4 regions of the Pseudocitrobacter sp. 2023LY-00077 genome follow, and region 1 is predicted to be linked to each of the others. Evidence: predicted binding sites of a transcription regulator. Region 1 holds the regulator's gene; each other region holds the start of a gene.

Region 1 (3,445 bases):
AAAACCTTTCAGCGTACCGCTCACTGAACGGTCAGCAAATTTACCGCCAAGATAGTTACCGATTGAGAAGCCCACGCCAATCAGTACCAGCATTAATGTGATAAAGGCAGGCGTCGCATTCGTGATGGTGTGCAGAACCGGAGAAATATAGGTATAGAGCGTGAACATCGCCCCAGCGCCCAGTACGGTCGTGAGCAACGCAGACAATACCTGTGGGCGTACCAGCACCGACAGTTCACGTTTCACGTCTGGTTTCTCACCCGCCCCGCCCTTCGGCAGCGACAACCACAGGCCGATTATTGCAATTACGCCCAGCCCTGCCGTCGCCAGGAACGACATGCGCCAGCCGATGGTCTCCCCAAGCCACGTGGCCGCCGGAACGCCACCGATATTGGCGATGGTCAACCCCATAAACATGGTCGCTACCGCGCTGGCTTGTTTATGTTTTGGCACCACGCTTGCGGCAACCACCGACCCCAGACCAAAGAACGCGCCGTGGTTGAGGCTGGTTATAATGCGTGACAGCATCAGCGTGGTGTAATCCGGGGCGATAGCAGAAAGGACGTTACCCAGGGTAAAAATCGCCATCAGGAAAATTAAGGCATTGCGGCGTGCGCGATGTGAGAGCAGCAGCGTCATCAGCGGCGCGCCAACCATGACACCTACGGCGTAGGCGCTGATCAACATACCTGCGGCAGGAATCGAGACATCAACCCCTTTGGCAATAACGGGTAATAGCCCCATCGGCGAAAATTCGGTGGTACCTATCCCGAATGCGCCTACGGCTAACGCCAGTAAGGGATAATTCACTTTCATGCTTTGACTCCGGTTTGCCGCAAACGCAGGGCGGCGTGACAACAGATAGCAAAAGCATGACATCAATCACAAAAAAACAGAAGTGAACAAATTAGCAAAATATTTTTGCTGAATTGATAACAATCTCAGAGAGGGAGAGCAGCCTCTCCCTTTAGGATGGGTTAATGCAGGACGGCGGTCAGCGCGGCAGCCACGATCAGCGCCAGCGTAATAACCGTGGTGGTAATTGACATCTTCAGTTCGGTACTCATCAATTTTTCTCCTTATTATCCCCACACCAAAAGTGAGCTATGTCATTTTTGCACACTTATTCGCAAAAATCTTCCCGGATTTCACGCAATAACCTATTTTGCGCTTCCACTTTTGTCAAAGATAAGACAAAATTCGACGCTTATTAAAAAGTGTATCGGCCATTGACCCCCTCCTGTCGTCCTGTGTCGTTTTCCCGGCGAACCGCAATTCATAACATTGCGCCAGGGTGAGTGAAGGCAAACGTTTTCGTATTGAATCGATCAGGGGCAGGCCCGGGTCTGGAGTGAGATGGAATGGCAACTATTAAAGATGTAGCGAAGCGCGCAAACGTTTCCACTACAACTGTATCACATGTGATTAACAAGACACGTTTTGTCGCCGAAGAGACGCGTGAAGCGGTGTGGGCGGCAATCAAAGAATTGCACTACTCTCCCAGCGCCGTGGCCCGCAGCCTGAAGGTCAATCACACCAAATCCATTGGTTTGTTGGCGACCAGCAGCGAAGCTGCCTACTTTGCAGAAATTATTGAAGCCGTTGAGAAGAACTGCTTCCAGAAAGGCTATACCCTGATCCTCGGTAATGCGTGGAACAATCTTGAGAAACAGCGCGCGTATCTTTCCATGATGGCGCAGAAGCGCGTGGACGGCCTGCTGGTGATGTGTTCCGAATATCCGGATTCGCTGCTGCAGATGCTGGAAGAGTACCGTCATATTCCGATGGTGGTTATGGACTGGGGCGAAGCGAAAGCTGACTTTACCGACTCAGTTATCGATAACGCCTTCGAAGGCGGCTATATGGCTGGTCGTTATCTGGTGGAACGTGGGCATCGCGAAATTGGCGTGATCCCAGGCCCGCTGGAGCGCAATACCGGCGCAGGTCGTCTGGCTGGCTTTATGAAAGCCATGGAAGAGATGATGATCAAGGTGCCGGAAAACTGGATTGTGCAGGGCGATTTCGAACCGGAATCCGGCTATCGCGCGATGCAGCAAATACTGTCCCAGAATCCGCGCCCTACCGCTATCTTCTGTGGTGGCGATGTCATGGCGATGGGCGCGTTGTGCGCCGCAGACGAAATGGGGCTGCGCGTGCCGCAGGATATCTCGCTGATTGGTTACGACAACGTGCGCAACTCGCGTTTCTTTACCCCGGCTCTGACCACCATCCACCAGCCGAAGGATTCCCTCGGGGAAACCGCCTTCAATATGCTGATGGACCGAATTGTCAGTAAACGCGAAGAGTCGCAGTCCATTGAAGTGCACCCACGCCTGATTGAACGCCGTTCCGTGGCCGACGGCCCGTTCCGCGACTATCGTCGTTAAGCCTCTTTGCGAACGCTCGCTGCGGGCGTTCGCAACCATTCGTTGTTCAGCGTTTCACTGTCCCCTAAATATTCGAGTAACCAGCTTAGCGCCGGTGAACTGTCATTTTGTTGCCACGTAAGGCAACAGGCCGCATCGGGAAACGGGTTTTCCAGTTCCAGAGCAACCCATTCGCCTTTATCTATCTTCGGTCGCGCAAAATGCTCTGGCACCATGCCAACGCATAATCCTGCGGATAAGCAGGTTTCTGACGATTCCCAGTCAGGCACAACGACCCGCTTCTGGTTGTCCAGTAACCAGGTAGTACGTTTAGGTAACGAACGTGACGTATCTTCGCGCACCAGCGACGGCCAGTTGCGCAACACGTCATCACTGAGCGGCCCCGCCATCTGCGCCAGCGGATGCGAACGAGCTACCACGCACTGCCAGCTCAGCATGCCCATATCGCGAAACGCATAGCGCCCCCCCACGGGAATCGCGCGCGTCGCGCCAATCGCTAACTCAACGCGCCCATCCGCCAGTGCATCCCATACGCCATTAAATACTTCCTGATACACCAGCAGCTCAACGTCGCTGAAGTGGCGATAAAAATCGACAATCATCTGTCGGGTGCGCTCTGGTTTTACGATATTGTCCACCGCGATAGCCAACTGCCCTCTCCAGCCATTAGCAATTTGCTGACACTGCTGACGGGTGATCTGCATTTTTTTGATAACAGAGCGCCCCTCTTTCAAAAACCATGCCCCGGCGGGGGTTAATTCTACATCCCGGTGGCGACGTTCAAACAGCGGAACCGCCAGCCACTCCTCCAGTTGACGTACCGTATAACTGATTGCAGAAGGTACACGGTGCAGCTCATTTGCCGCGCCACTAAAGCTGCCATTCCGCGCAACGGCATCCACAACTTCAAGTGAATATTCAGACCACATTTTCTGCTCACAAATTTTTTGAAACCAACACGCAAATATTAGCGTTTCACAAGGGAGATTTCACTCTCTACACTCTCAGCCTCTTCCAAAACAAGAAAAGGCGTTTTTATGCAACCTGGGAAAGGATTT
Region 2 (3,445 bases), on a different contig from region 1:
GCGGTGCTGTTCATTCTGTGCGCTATCTTCAACGCCTGTTACCTCCCGGCATGGAAACTTTCTACCGTGAGAACGCCAGTTCGCGAAGGGCTTGCGCAGGTGTTGCGTGATAAACGTTTTGTCACCTATGTATTAACCCTCACCGGTTACTACATGCTGGCGGTACAGGTGATGCTGATGCTGCCAATCATGGTGAACGATATCGCAGGATCGCCTTCTGCCGTGAAATGGATGTACGCCATCGAAGCGGCGCTGTCGCTGACGCTGCTCTACCCTATCGCACGATGGAGCGAAAAACGTTTTCGCCTTGAGCAGCGTCTGATGGCGGGCCTGCTGATCATGACGGTTTCCATGTTTCCGATTGGTCTGGCAACCTCGCTACAGCAGTTGTTCACGTTAATTTGTACGTTCTACATCGGTTCGATTATTGCGGAACCGGCACGTGAAACGCTGAGCGCACATCTGGCCAATGCCCGCGCGCGCGGCAGCTACATGGGCTTCAGCCGTCTGGGGCTTGCCTTTGGCGGCGCACTCGGCTACACCGGTGGCGGCTGGCTGTTCGATAGCGGGAAAGCGCTAAACCAGCCGGAACTGCCGTGGGCGATGCTGGGGCTTATCGGCATCATCACGTTTGTTGCCTTATGGTGGCAGTTCAGCCCTAAACGCGCCGCCTCCGGTATGCTTGAACCCCGCCTTTAGCCCTTTTATTCCGCGCAATTGATGGCCTGCAATTCACGCAGGCCATCAGTAGAATCTCATCCTAAGAAAGAAGAGATGGCACTTTCAGTATTTTCCGCTGTCATAATCACGACTGAAAGCGCAAGCTGCCTGTGGACAGGATTACAGCACAGCATCATATTGAGGAACTTCATGAAGAAATTTTTTGTCATTGCCGCACTGATCGTTGGCGGCCTGGTGGCGGGTTGTAATCAACTGACGCAATACACAGTGAGTGAACAGGAAATTAATCAGGCGCTGCAAAAGCACAATAATTTCTCGAAAGATATTGGCCTGCCCGGCGTGGCCGACGCGCACATCGTGCTGAATAATCTCACCAGCGCCATTGGCCGTGAAGAGCCGAATAAAGTCACCCTCACCGGTGACGCTAAACTGGATTTAAACTCGCTGTTTGGCAGCCAGAAAGCGACCATTGACCTGAAACTGAAGGCGTTACCAGTCTTCAATAAAGAGAAAGGTGCGATTTTCCTGCAGGAGATGGAAGTGGTCGATGCCAAAGTGACCCCGGAGAAAATGCAATCGGTGGTGCAAACTTTAGTGCCTTATCTGAACCAGTCACTGCGCAATTACTTTAATCAGCAACCGGCTTACGTGCTGAAAGAAGATGCCAGCAAAGGCGAAGCACTGGCTAAAAAATATGCGAAAGGCATTGAGGTAAAACCAGGACAAATTATCATCCCGTTTACGGATTAACATCGTAAAAAAGACGCCCGGCGGATATTTTCGTCGGGCGTCTTTTTTTTACAGAAAGGAGTGCAAAGGAAAACGTTTACGTTTATCCTTAGTGCCCGGCAAAAAACAGCCCTAATGACTGATTTCCCACCAGGCCGGAGCACACCCATGACCGCATTACCGCAAGTTCTGAAAATTCGCCGCCCAGACGACTGGCATATCCATCTGCGTGATGGCGAGATGCTGAAAACCGTCGTGCCTTATACCAGCGAGCTCTATGGTCGTGCGATCATCATGCCAAATTTGGTGCCGCCTATCACCACCGTGGAAGCGGCCATCAGCTACCGCCAGCGCATTCTGGATGCCGTTCCGGCAGGCCACGATTTTACCCCGCTGATGACCTGTTACCTCACCGACTCCCTCGATCCGAATGAAGTGGAACGCGGTTTTCAGGAAGGCGTATTTACAGCAGCTAAGCTGTATCCGGCAAACGCGACAACCAACTCCAGCCACGGCGTCACCAGTATCGATGCGATTATGCCGGTGCTGGAGCGGATGGAAAAACTCGGAATGCCACTGCTGGTTCACGGTGAAGTCACTCACGCCGACATCGATATTTTTGACCGCGAAGCACGCTTTATCGAGACGGTTATGGAGCCACTGCGCCAGCGTCTGCCGGGGCTGAAAGTCGTGTTTGAACACATCACCACCAAAGATGCGGCAGATTATGTACGTGAGGGCAATGAACTGCTGGCTGCGACAATCACCCCGCAGCATCTGATGTTCAACCGCAACCACATGCTGGTTGGCGGCGTGCGCCCACATCTTTACTGCCTGCCGATCCTCAAACGTAATATCCACCAGCAGGCGCTACGCGAACTGGTCGCCAGCGGCTTCGAGCGCGCATTCCTCGGGACTGACTCCGCGCCGCATGCACGTCATCGCAAAGAAGCCAGCTGCGGCTGTGCAGGCTGCTTTAATGCGCCCACCGCGCTCGGTAGCTATGCCACCGTCTTTGAAGAGATGAATGCGCTACAGCACTTCGAAGCCTTCACCTCGCTGAACGGCCCACGTTTCTATGGCCTGCCGGTGAATGAGTCTACCGTTGAGCTGGTACGTGAAGAGAGCCAGGTGGTTGAGAGTATTGCCCTTTCTGACGATGCCCTGATCCCCTTCCTCGCCGGTGAAACCGTACGCTGGACGGTAAAAAAATAAATCGCACGCTCCCTGTTGTAAGTTTTTTGCTTTAACTGTATAAATATACAGTACACATACAGGGGGCAACCATGCGCATTGAAGTGACTATTGCTAAAACCACAACCCTCCCCGCTGGCGCGCTTGACGCACTGGCGGGTGAACTCTCCCGACGAATTAACAATCAGTTTCCGGATAGCGGCGGCACCGTTTCGGTACGCTACGCATCGGCAAATAACCTTTCGGTTATCGGTGGCATTAAAGAAGACAAAGACCGGATCAGCGAAATTCTCCAGGAGACCTGGGAAAGCGCGGATGACTGGTTCATAACCGACTAATTTGCTCCCCATTGTGTTCTTTGCCGGGTCGCCCCGGCTTTTTTATTTCTCGCCGCCCCGCTTCTTTTTGGCCTTATTCTTATTCCATTAATAAAATCTCAGCCACAATGGTGATTTATTGCGCAACAAAACGCGTACTTTAGGAATTTGTGTTGCATTTTATTTAAAATCTCGAATATTAAGTAAGTTGTTGGTATACTGAAAAAGCTTCGAAAAAAACCTGCATTGAACCTCGAGAGTTGTTGCCTTTTAACAAAGATATAAGGGGTTATGATGGAAAAGAATAATGAAGTCATCCAGACCCATCCCCTCGTTGGATGGGACATCAGCACCGTTGATAGCTACGATGCGCTGATGCTGCGCCTGCACTACCAAGACCCCAATGAATCGAGCAAGAAAGAAGCTGAAATAGGTCAAACGCTTTGGTTAACAACCGATGTCGCTCGTCAATTTATTTCTATATTAGAGGCGGGCATCGCCAAAATTGAATCCGGCGATTACCA
Region 3 (3,445 bases), on a different contig from region 1:
CCGCCATATTCGGTGACGAGGTGATATGGCATCTCGAAGTGCGATAGGGTGATCACCGGCTCAATGCCGAGCTTCAGGCACTCATCAAACAGAGAGTCATAGAACTGCAATCCGGCTTCATTCGGTTCCAGTTCGTTGCCTTTAGGAAAAATACGCGTCCAGGCGATAGAGGTTCGGAAACACTTGTAGCCCATTTCGGCAAACAGTTTGAGATCGTCTTTATAGCGATGATAGAAATCAATGGCTTCATGATTGGGGTAATTTTTGCCGGGCAATACGCCATCGGTGATTTCACGCGGCACGCCGTGCGCACCCGCCGTCATTACATCAGCCACGCTGATGCCCTTCCCGCCTTCCTGCCAGCCACCTTCCAGCTGATGCGCAGCCACCGCGCCGCCCCACAGAAATCCCGCTTTAAATCCAGACATAGCTTTCCCTCATTAAACAGTCGCGTTCTGTTGATTGAAATGGTAAACCGCGCCCAGCAGCCCGGCGTCGTTGCCCTGGCTTGCCGCACACACGAAGTCGTCGATACCGAACCAGCGCAAATGCTCACGCAGCAACGCCAGGAATCCAGGGCGTTCAATAATGCCGCCGCCAATAAAAATGGTTTCAGGATCGAAAAGATTGACCAGGTTATAGAGCCCGGTAGCGATGCCATTCAGGAAGTCATCGACCAGACGAAGCGCCGCGCGATCGCCGGCTTCATAGGCATCAAAAACCGCTTCGCCGGTAACGGCATCCAGCGGTTGCCCGAGGCTGTCCGCGTAGCGTTTACGCAGCACGCGCAGCGTACAGGTTGTATTCATGGTGTAATTTGTTACGTGGCGCGAGGCGGGCCGATCGGTGAACATGTAACCAAACTCACCGGCACGAAAGCGCTTGCCGTGAACCAGTTTGCCGTTGCAGAAAATCGCGCCGCCAATACCGGTGCCGATAGTCAGCACCAGAAAATCATTCATGCTCGTGGCTTTACCAAGCCAGCGCTCCGCCAACAGCACGCAGTTGGCGTCGTTTTCGACCGTTATGGGGCGCGATGTTTTCGCCTCCAGCCACGCTTTCATCGCAAAGTTATCGAAGCGACGGATAGCGCCGCCCATTTCGATAAATCCGGTATGAGGATTAACATAACCCGGTGCGCTGATAGCGATGCCCGTACAGTGAGGATGCGCAGCAACCCAGTCGAGCATTGCCTGCAAAATTTGGTCGCCGTCGCTATCGACAATCGTCGCTTTGCCTTTCTCTACAATCGTGCCCTGCGCGTCCACTACGCCCATTTTTAGCGCGGTGCCGCCAATATCAAATGCTGCAATGCTCATCGTTCTCATCCCTCCAGAATGGTAAAACGACACGCTGACTTCTCGTTTCCGCCAAAACAGAAACCGGTTTCAGTGGCATCATGTGCATTCAACGCAACTGATGCAAGGACAAAAATGTACCCGGTTTCATTTTCGTGAACGGTATCAAACTTGACCGCGTTCTCAGGCCGAACGGCAAAAATCCACGCCCTGAAAAATGGATGCATAATGGGCTCGCAAACGTTTGCTTAGACTGTTAGAATTGCGCCGATTTTTCTTGCTAACGCAAACGCGTGGAGACTTAGCAGTGACCGACAAAACCTCTCTCAGCTATAAAGATGCCGGTGTTGATATTGACGCAGGAAACGCTCTGGTTGACCGAATCAAGGGTACGGTGAAGAAAACCCGTCGCCCGGAAGTGATGGGTGGATTAGGTGGATTCGGCGCATTGTGCGCGCTGCCGCAAAAATATCGTGAGCCGGTGCTGGTCTCTGGCACTGACGGCGTTGGCACCAAGCTGCGTCTGGCAATGGATTTAAAGCGTCACGACACCATCGGTATCGACCTCGTCGCCATGTGTGTGAACGACCTTGTTGTTCAGGGCGCTGAGCCCCTGTTCTTCCTCGACTACTACGCCACCGGCAAACTGGACGTCGACACCGCGGCCAGCGTAATCAACGGCATCGCGGAAGGCTGTTTACAGTCTGGCTGCTCCCTGGTGGGCGGCGAAACGGCGGAAATGCCGGGCATGTACCACGGTGAAGATTACGATGTGGCAGGCTTCTGCGTCGGGGTGGTAGAAAAATCAGAAATCATTGATGGCTCAAAAGTCACCGACGGCGACGTGCTGATCGCGCTGGGCTCCAGCGGCCCGCACTCTAACGGTTATTCACTGGTGCGTAAAATAGTGGAAGTCAGCGGTTGCGACCCGGAAACCACACAGCTGGAAGGTAAGTCTCTCGCCGACCATCTGCTGGCGCCAACCCGTATCTACGTGAAAAACATTCTGGAACTGATCGAAAACGTTGACGTTCACGCCATCGCTCACCTTACCGGCGGCGGTTTCTGGGAAAACATCCCGCGCGTGCTGCCGGATAACACTCAGGCGGTGATTGACGAGTCCTCCTGGCAGTGGCCGGCCATCTTTAACTGGATGCAGGACGCAGGTAACGTTAGCCGTCATGAAATGTACCGCACCTTTAACTGCGGCGTGGGTATGGTGATTGCGCTGGCAGCCGACGAAGCGGATAAAGCCATCGCCCTGATGAACGAAAAAGGTGAAAACGCGTGGAAAATCGGCTATATCAAAGCCACTGATTCCGAACAGCGTGTGGTCATCGAATAATGAAAAATATCGTGGTGCTCATTTCCGGCAACGGAAGCAACTTACAGGCAATTATCGACGCCTGTGCGCAGAAGAGAATAAAGGGCACCATTCGTGCGGTATTCAGCAATAAGGCCGACGCGTTCGGCCTTGAGCGCGCCCTTGATGCGGGTATCCCGCAGCATGCGTTAACCGCCAGCCAGTACGCCAGCCGTGAAGCGTTCGATCGCGAGCTGATGCACGAAATCGACGCTTATGCGCCGGATGTCGTGGTGCTGGCAGGCTATATGCGCATTCTGAGCGCCGAGTTTGTCAGCCACTATCAGGGGCGTTTGCTGAATATCCACCCTTCCCTGCTGCCAAAATATCCCGGCCTCGATACCCATCGACAGGTGCTGGAAAACGGCGATGCTGTACACGGCACCTCGGTACACTTTGTCACCGAAGAACTGGACGGCGGGCCAGTGATTTTACAGGCCAAAGTCCCCGTGTTTGACGGTGACGACGAAGCCGATATCACCGCGCGCGTGCAGGCTCAGGAACATGCCATTTACCCGCTGGTGGTGAGCTGGTTTGTCGAAGGCCGCCTGGCCATGCGTGATAACAGCGCCTGGCTGGATGGCGTGAAATTGCCAGTCAGTGGTTATGCGTCTGAAGATGAGTAATCTTATTCACCGCAGCTTCCGCTGCGGTGATTTTAATACAAGCAATCCTCCCACCAAAGCCGCCCGGCGATTAGTATTCTGGTCATGAATTTCCCTGCCACCGCTTAATAAGTGTCATACTCTTCTGGCACAGTTGGACATTCAACTGGAATGCTCGC
Region 4 (3,445 bases), on a different contig from region 1:
GTCCTGTAGACGAGCGATCTCTTCGCCGAATTCTTTAATATCTTCGAAGCTGCGATAAACCGACGCAAAGCGGATATAGGCCACTTTATCGAGCTTTTTCAGCTGTTCCATCACCAGGTTACCCAGCAGTTTGCTCGGCACTTCACGTTCCCCGGTGGCACGCAGGTGCGATTTAATGTGATTAATCGCCATTTCGACGTCATCCGCACTGACGGGACGCTTTTCCAGCGCTTTCAGCATGCCGCTACGCAGCTTGTCTTCGTTGAACGGTTCGCGCACATCATTGCTTTTTACGACGCGCGGCATCACCAGTTCAGCCACTTCAAACGTGGTGAAACGTTCGTTGCAAACCAGGCATTGCCGACGGCGGCGGACGGAGGAGCCCTCGCCAACCAGACGAGAGTCGATCACTTTGGTATCTACGGCGAGACAGAATGGGCAGTGCATACATCGTCCTGACTATGAGGTGGTAACTGAAACCTATTTTACCCTGATATGGCTCGACAACAAAGGAAGAGCGTTTTTGAGACAATGGATCGATGCCAGAATCCCTTTTGCGATCTACCATTACGTGATCCCGACCATAAGGAAACAGACATAATGACAAGACGTTACCTAAGAATTGCCGTACTGGGAAGCCTCTTTAGCCTGACCGCCTGCGCACAGCAAGCCGAGGTTCGTCAGATGCACGAAAGTATCAGTACGCTCAATCAGGAAATGACCAAACTGAACAAAGAAACGGTGAAGATCAGCCAGCAGAACGCGCTGAATGCGAAATCTGCCAGCGGCGCCTACATCATCCCCGGTTCCAATACGCCTGCGCTGCTGAAGAGCCAGATAGGCACGCTGCGCCTGTCTTTGCGCAACATCGCGCCAAACGCACAGGGTACGGCGGTGACGCTGCGTATTCAGGGCGAGTCTAACGATGCGCTACCGGCGTTTAGCGGCACCGTAGAATACGGTCAGATTCAGGGCACAACCGACAACTTCCAGGAAGTTAACGTGCAGAATCAGCTCATTAACGCGCCAGCCAGTATTCTCGCGCCCAGCGATGTCGATATTCCGCTACAGCTGAACGGCATCACGCCGGATCAACTCGGTTTTGTCCGCGTTCACGATATTCAGCCAGCCACCGCACAGTAAACGCGACTTCGCGCCAGACATCTCTGGCGCAAATTCCCCCCACATTCTCCCCCATCCATTCATCTCTTTTTGCTGAAGATTGGCAATCATTGATATGGCAGGTACAATCGCCGCCGTTCAATCTACGCAAACGTGAACGCAATCGATTACGTATATGAAAAATGTGTGACCCGTAACTGATTTTTGTGAGCAATGATTCTTATAATAGGCACGCAGAAATACGAAACATTTTGTAAAGCTTCGACGCTTACTTTCATTCCCGTTAGGGATTTTTTATCAGTGGCAAACATATGAAAAAAACATTATTAGCAGCCGGTGCTTTAGTAGCACTCTCCGCGTCTTTCACTGCCGGTGCAGCAGAAAATGACAAACCGCAATATCTTTCCGACTGGTGGCATCAGAGCGTCAACGTGGTAGGCAGCTACCACACCCGTTTCGGGCCGACGCTGCGTAACGACACCTATCTGGAATATGAAGCGTTCGCCAAGAAAGACTGGTTTGATTTCTACGGTTACGTCGATGCGCCGCGTTTCTTCGGCGGCGACAGCAACTCCCGCGGGATCTGGAACCACGGTTCCCCGCTGTTTATGGAAATCGAGCCGCGTTTCTCTATCGACAAGCTGACCAATACTGACCTGAGCTTTGGTCCGTTCAAAGAGTGGTACTTCGCGAACAACTATATCTACGATATGGGCCGCAACAGCGAAGGCCGTCAGAGCACCTGGTATATGGGTCTGGGTACCGATATTGATACCGGCCTGCCGATGGGGCTGTCTCTGAACGTGTATGCCAAATATCAGTGGCAGAACTATGGCGCATCCAACGAAAACGAGTGGGATGGCTATCGTTTCAAAATCAAATACTTCGTACCGATTACTGACCTGTGGGGCGGTAAGCTGAGCTACATCGGCTTCACCAACTTCGACTGGGGTTCAGACCTGGGCGACGATCAGTACCGCACCAGCAACTCTATCGCGTCCAGCCACATTCTGGCGCTGAACTACGATCACTGGCACTACTCTGTGGTCGCGCGTTACTTCCATAACGGTGGTCAGTGGAAAGATGGCGACGAGCCGGTATGGCAGGCTGAGCCGATTAAATCCAACGGCTTCGGCTGGTATCTGGTGGCGGGTTACAACTTCTGATCAGAAAAAAGCACCGAACGTTCTCAACGTCGGTGCTTGAGACTGGTAACAAACGCAACATTGCCTGATGCGCTGCGCTTATCAGGCCTACAACGTTACTGCAATATATTGAATTTGCAATATTTTGTAGGCCGGATAAGGCGTTTACGCCGCATCCGGCAAGAACAACGCGCACATTGTCAGCAAACTGAAGCACCGCACGTTCTCAACGTCGGTGCTTTTTTGTTACTTCTTCTTATCCATCATCGCTTTCAAATCGGCAAAGGGATTGTACTTCGCCTCGCCCACGTCTTTCTGCGCGTCTTCCCCGGCAATCACCCTCGAACCGTATTGATCCGCTTCGGTATATTTCGAGTGCTCGTGATCGTGACAGAACAGGCACAATAGCTCCCAGTTGCTGCCATCTTCCGGGTTATTGGTGTGGTTGTGATCCATATGGTGAACCGTTAACTCACGCAGGTTCGAGTAAACAAACTCGCGCGAGCAACGCCCGCAGACCCACGGAAACAGTTTCAGTGCTTTTTCGCGATAGCCGCTTTCCAGCCGCGCGTAGTTTTTAGGGATGATGGCCATAATTGCTCAGTTCTTAAATTAAGGATTGCAGATAGTTTATCACTCAGTACACACCAACGCTCGCGTTGGGTCGAGCAACCAGGGGCGCAGATACCCCACCGTATTCGACAACGGCAACACCTCGTCCGGCAGGCTGATGCCTAAATGCTCTTTGATGTAATGGCGACGCATTAACACCCGGTTCCACAGTTCAGGGTACGCCTGCGCAAGCTCATCTCGCAGCGGCTTATCAGCCAGCGCTACCGTGTCTTCAATGCTGGCTCCGGCGTAACCTGCGCGGGAAGGAATGATGTCGATTTGCAGCAGCATACCGCTGCGCAGCGGTGCGCTGGAGTCCGGGCCAATCGGCGAGCACAGCCATTCTTCATCCGCCACCAGATGGCCCGGATTGAGGTGCCAGTGATACTCCGCCTTCGGCAATACCCGTTCAATCAGCGCATACATTTCACTGCCCAACATACCTGGGCGAATGTGGGTGAGCCAGGTCACGACGGCGCGATAGTAGGGTTTCGCTACCACGTCGAGATAATCCGCCACCTCCGGTGCCAGTTCGCTTTCATCCGCCACCACATACGCCGCACGGC

Evidence for each region. Region 1 encodes PurR, which represses purine synthesis genes. Its sites were predicted from a motif close to CANGCAAACGTTTGCNTG; they were not measured.
Region 2: the regulator PurR is predicted to act here: its motif matches at 1,497-1,514, upstream of pyrC (dihydroorotase).
Region 3: the regulator PurR is predicted to act here: its motif matches at 1,532-1,549, upstream of purM (phosphoribosylformylglycinamidine cyclo-ligase).
Region 4: the regulator PurR is predicted to act here: its motif matches at 1,279-1,296, upstream of ACWWFX_RS09810 (nucleoside-specific channel-forming protein Tsx).

The regions. Positions count from the first base shown of each region.
Region 1 is NZ_JBSPEI010000008.1:78,649-82,093, reverse strand. Features, by position in the region: gene ACWWFX_RS12170 (MFS transporter) at 1-816, opposite strand, end outside; gene cydH (cytochrome bd-I oxidase subunit CydH) at 978-1,067, opposite strand; gene purR (HTH-type transcriptional repressor PurR) at 1,362-2,387, shown strand; gene punR (DNA-binding transcriptional activator PunR) at 2,384-3,316, opposite strand; gene punC (purine nucleoside transporter PunC) at 3,425-3,445, shown strand, end outside.
Region 2 is NZ_JBSPEI010000011.1:161,597-165,041, forward strand. Features, by position in the region: gene mdtH (multidrug efflux MFS transporter MdtH) at 1-699, shown strand, start outside; gene ACWWFX_RS15710 (lipoprotein) at 871-1,431, shown strand; gene pyrC (dihydroorotase) at 1,579-2,625, shown strand; gene dinI (DNA damage-inducible protein I) at 2,697-2,942, shown strand; gene bssS (biofilm formation regulator BssS) at 3,216-3,445, shown strand, end outside.
Region 3 is NZ_JBSPEI010000001.1:12,377-15,821, reverse strand. Features, by position in the region: gene ACWWFX_RS00075 (6-phospho-beta-glucosidase) at 1-428, opposite strand, end outside; gene bglK (beta-glucoside kinase BglK) at 441-1,319, opposite strand; gene purM (phosphoribosylformylglycinamidine cyclo-ligase) at 1,606-2,643, shown strand; gene purN (phosphoribosylglycinamide formyltransferase) at 2,643-3,287, shown strand.
Region 4 is NZ_JBSPEI010000006.1:122,436-125,880, reverse strand. Features, by position in the region: gene nrdR (transcriptional regulator NrdR) at 1-447, opposite strand, end outside; gene ACWWFX_RS09815 (SadB/YajI family lipoprotein) at 601-1,143, shown strand; gene ACWWFX_RS09810 (nucleoside-specific channel-forming protein Tsx) at 1,434-2,288, shown strand; gene yajD (HNH nuclease YajD) at 2,514-2,861, opposite strand; gene ACWWFX_RS09800 (M24 family metallopeptidase) at 2,901-3,445, opposite strand, start outside.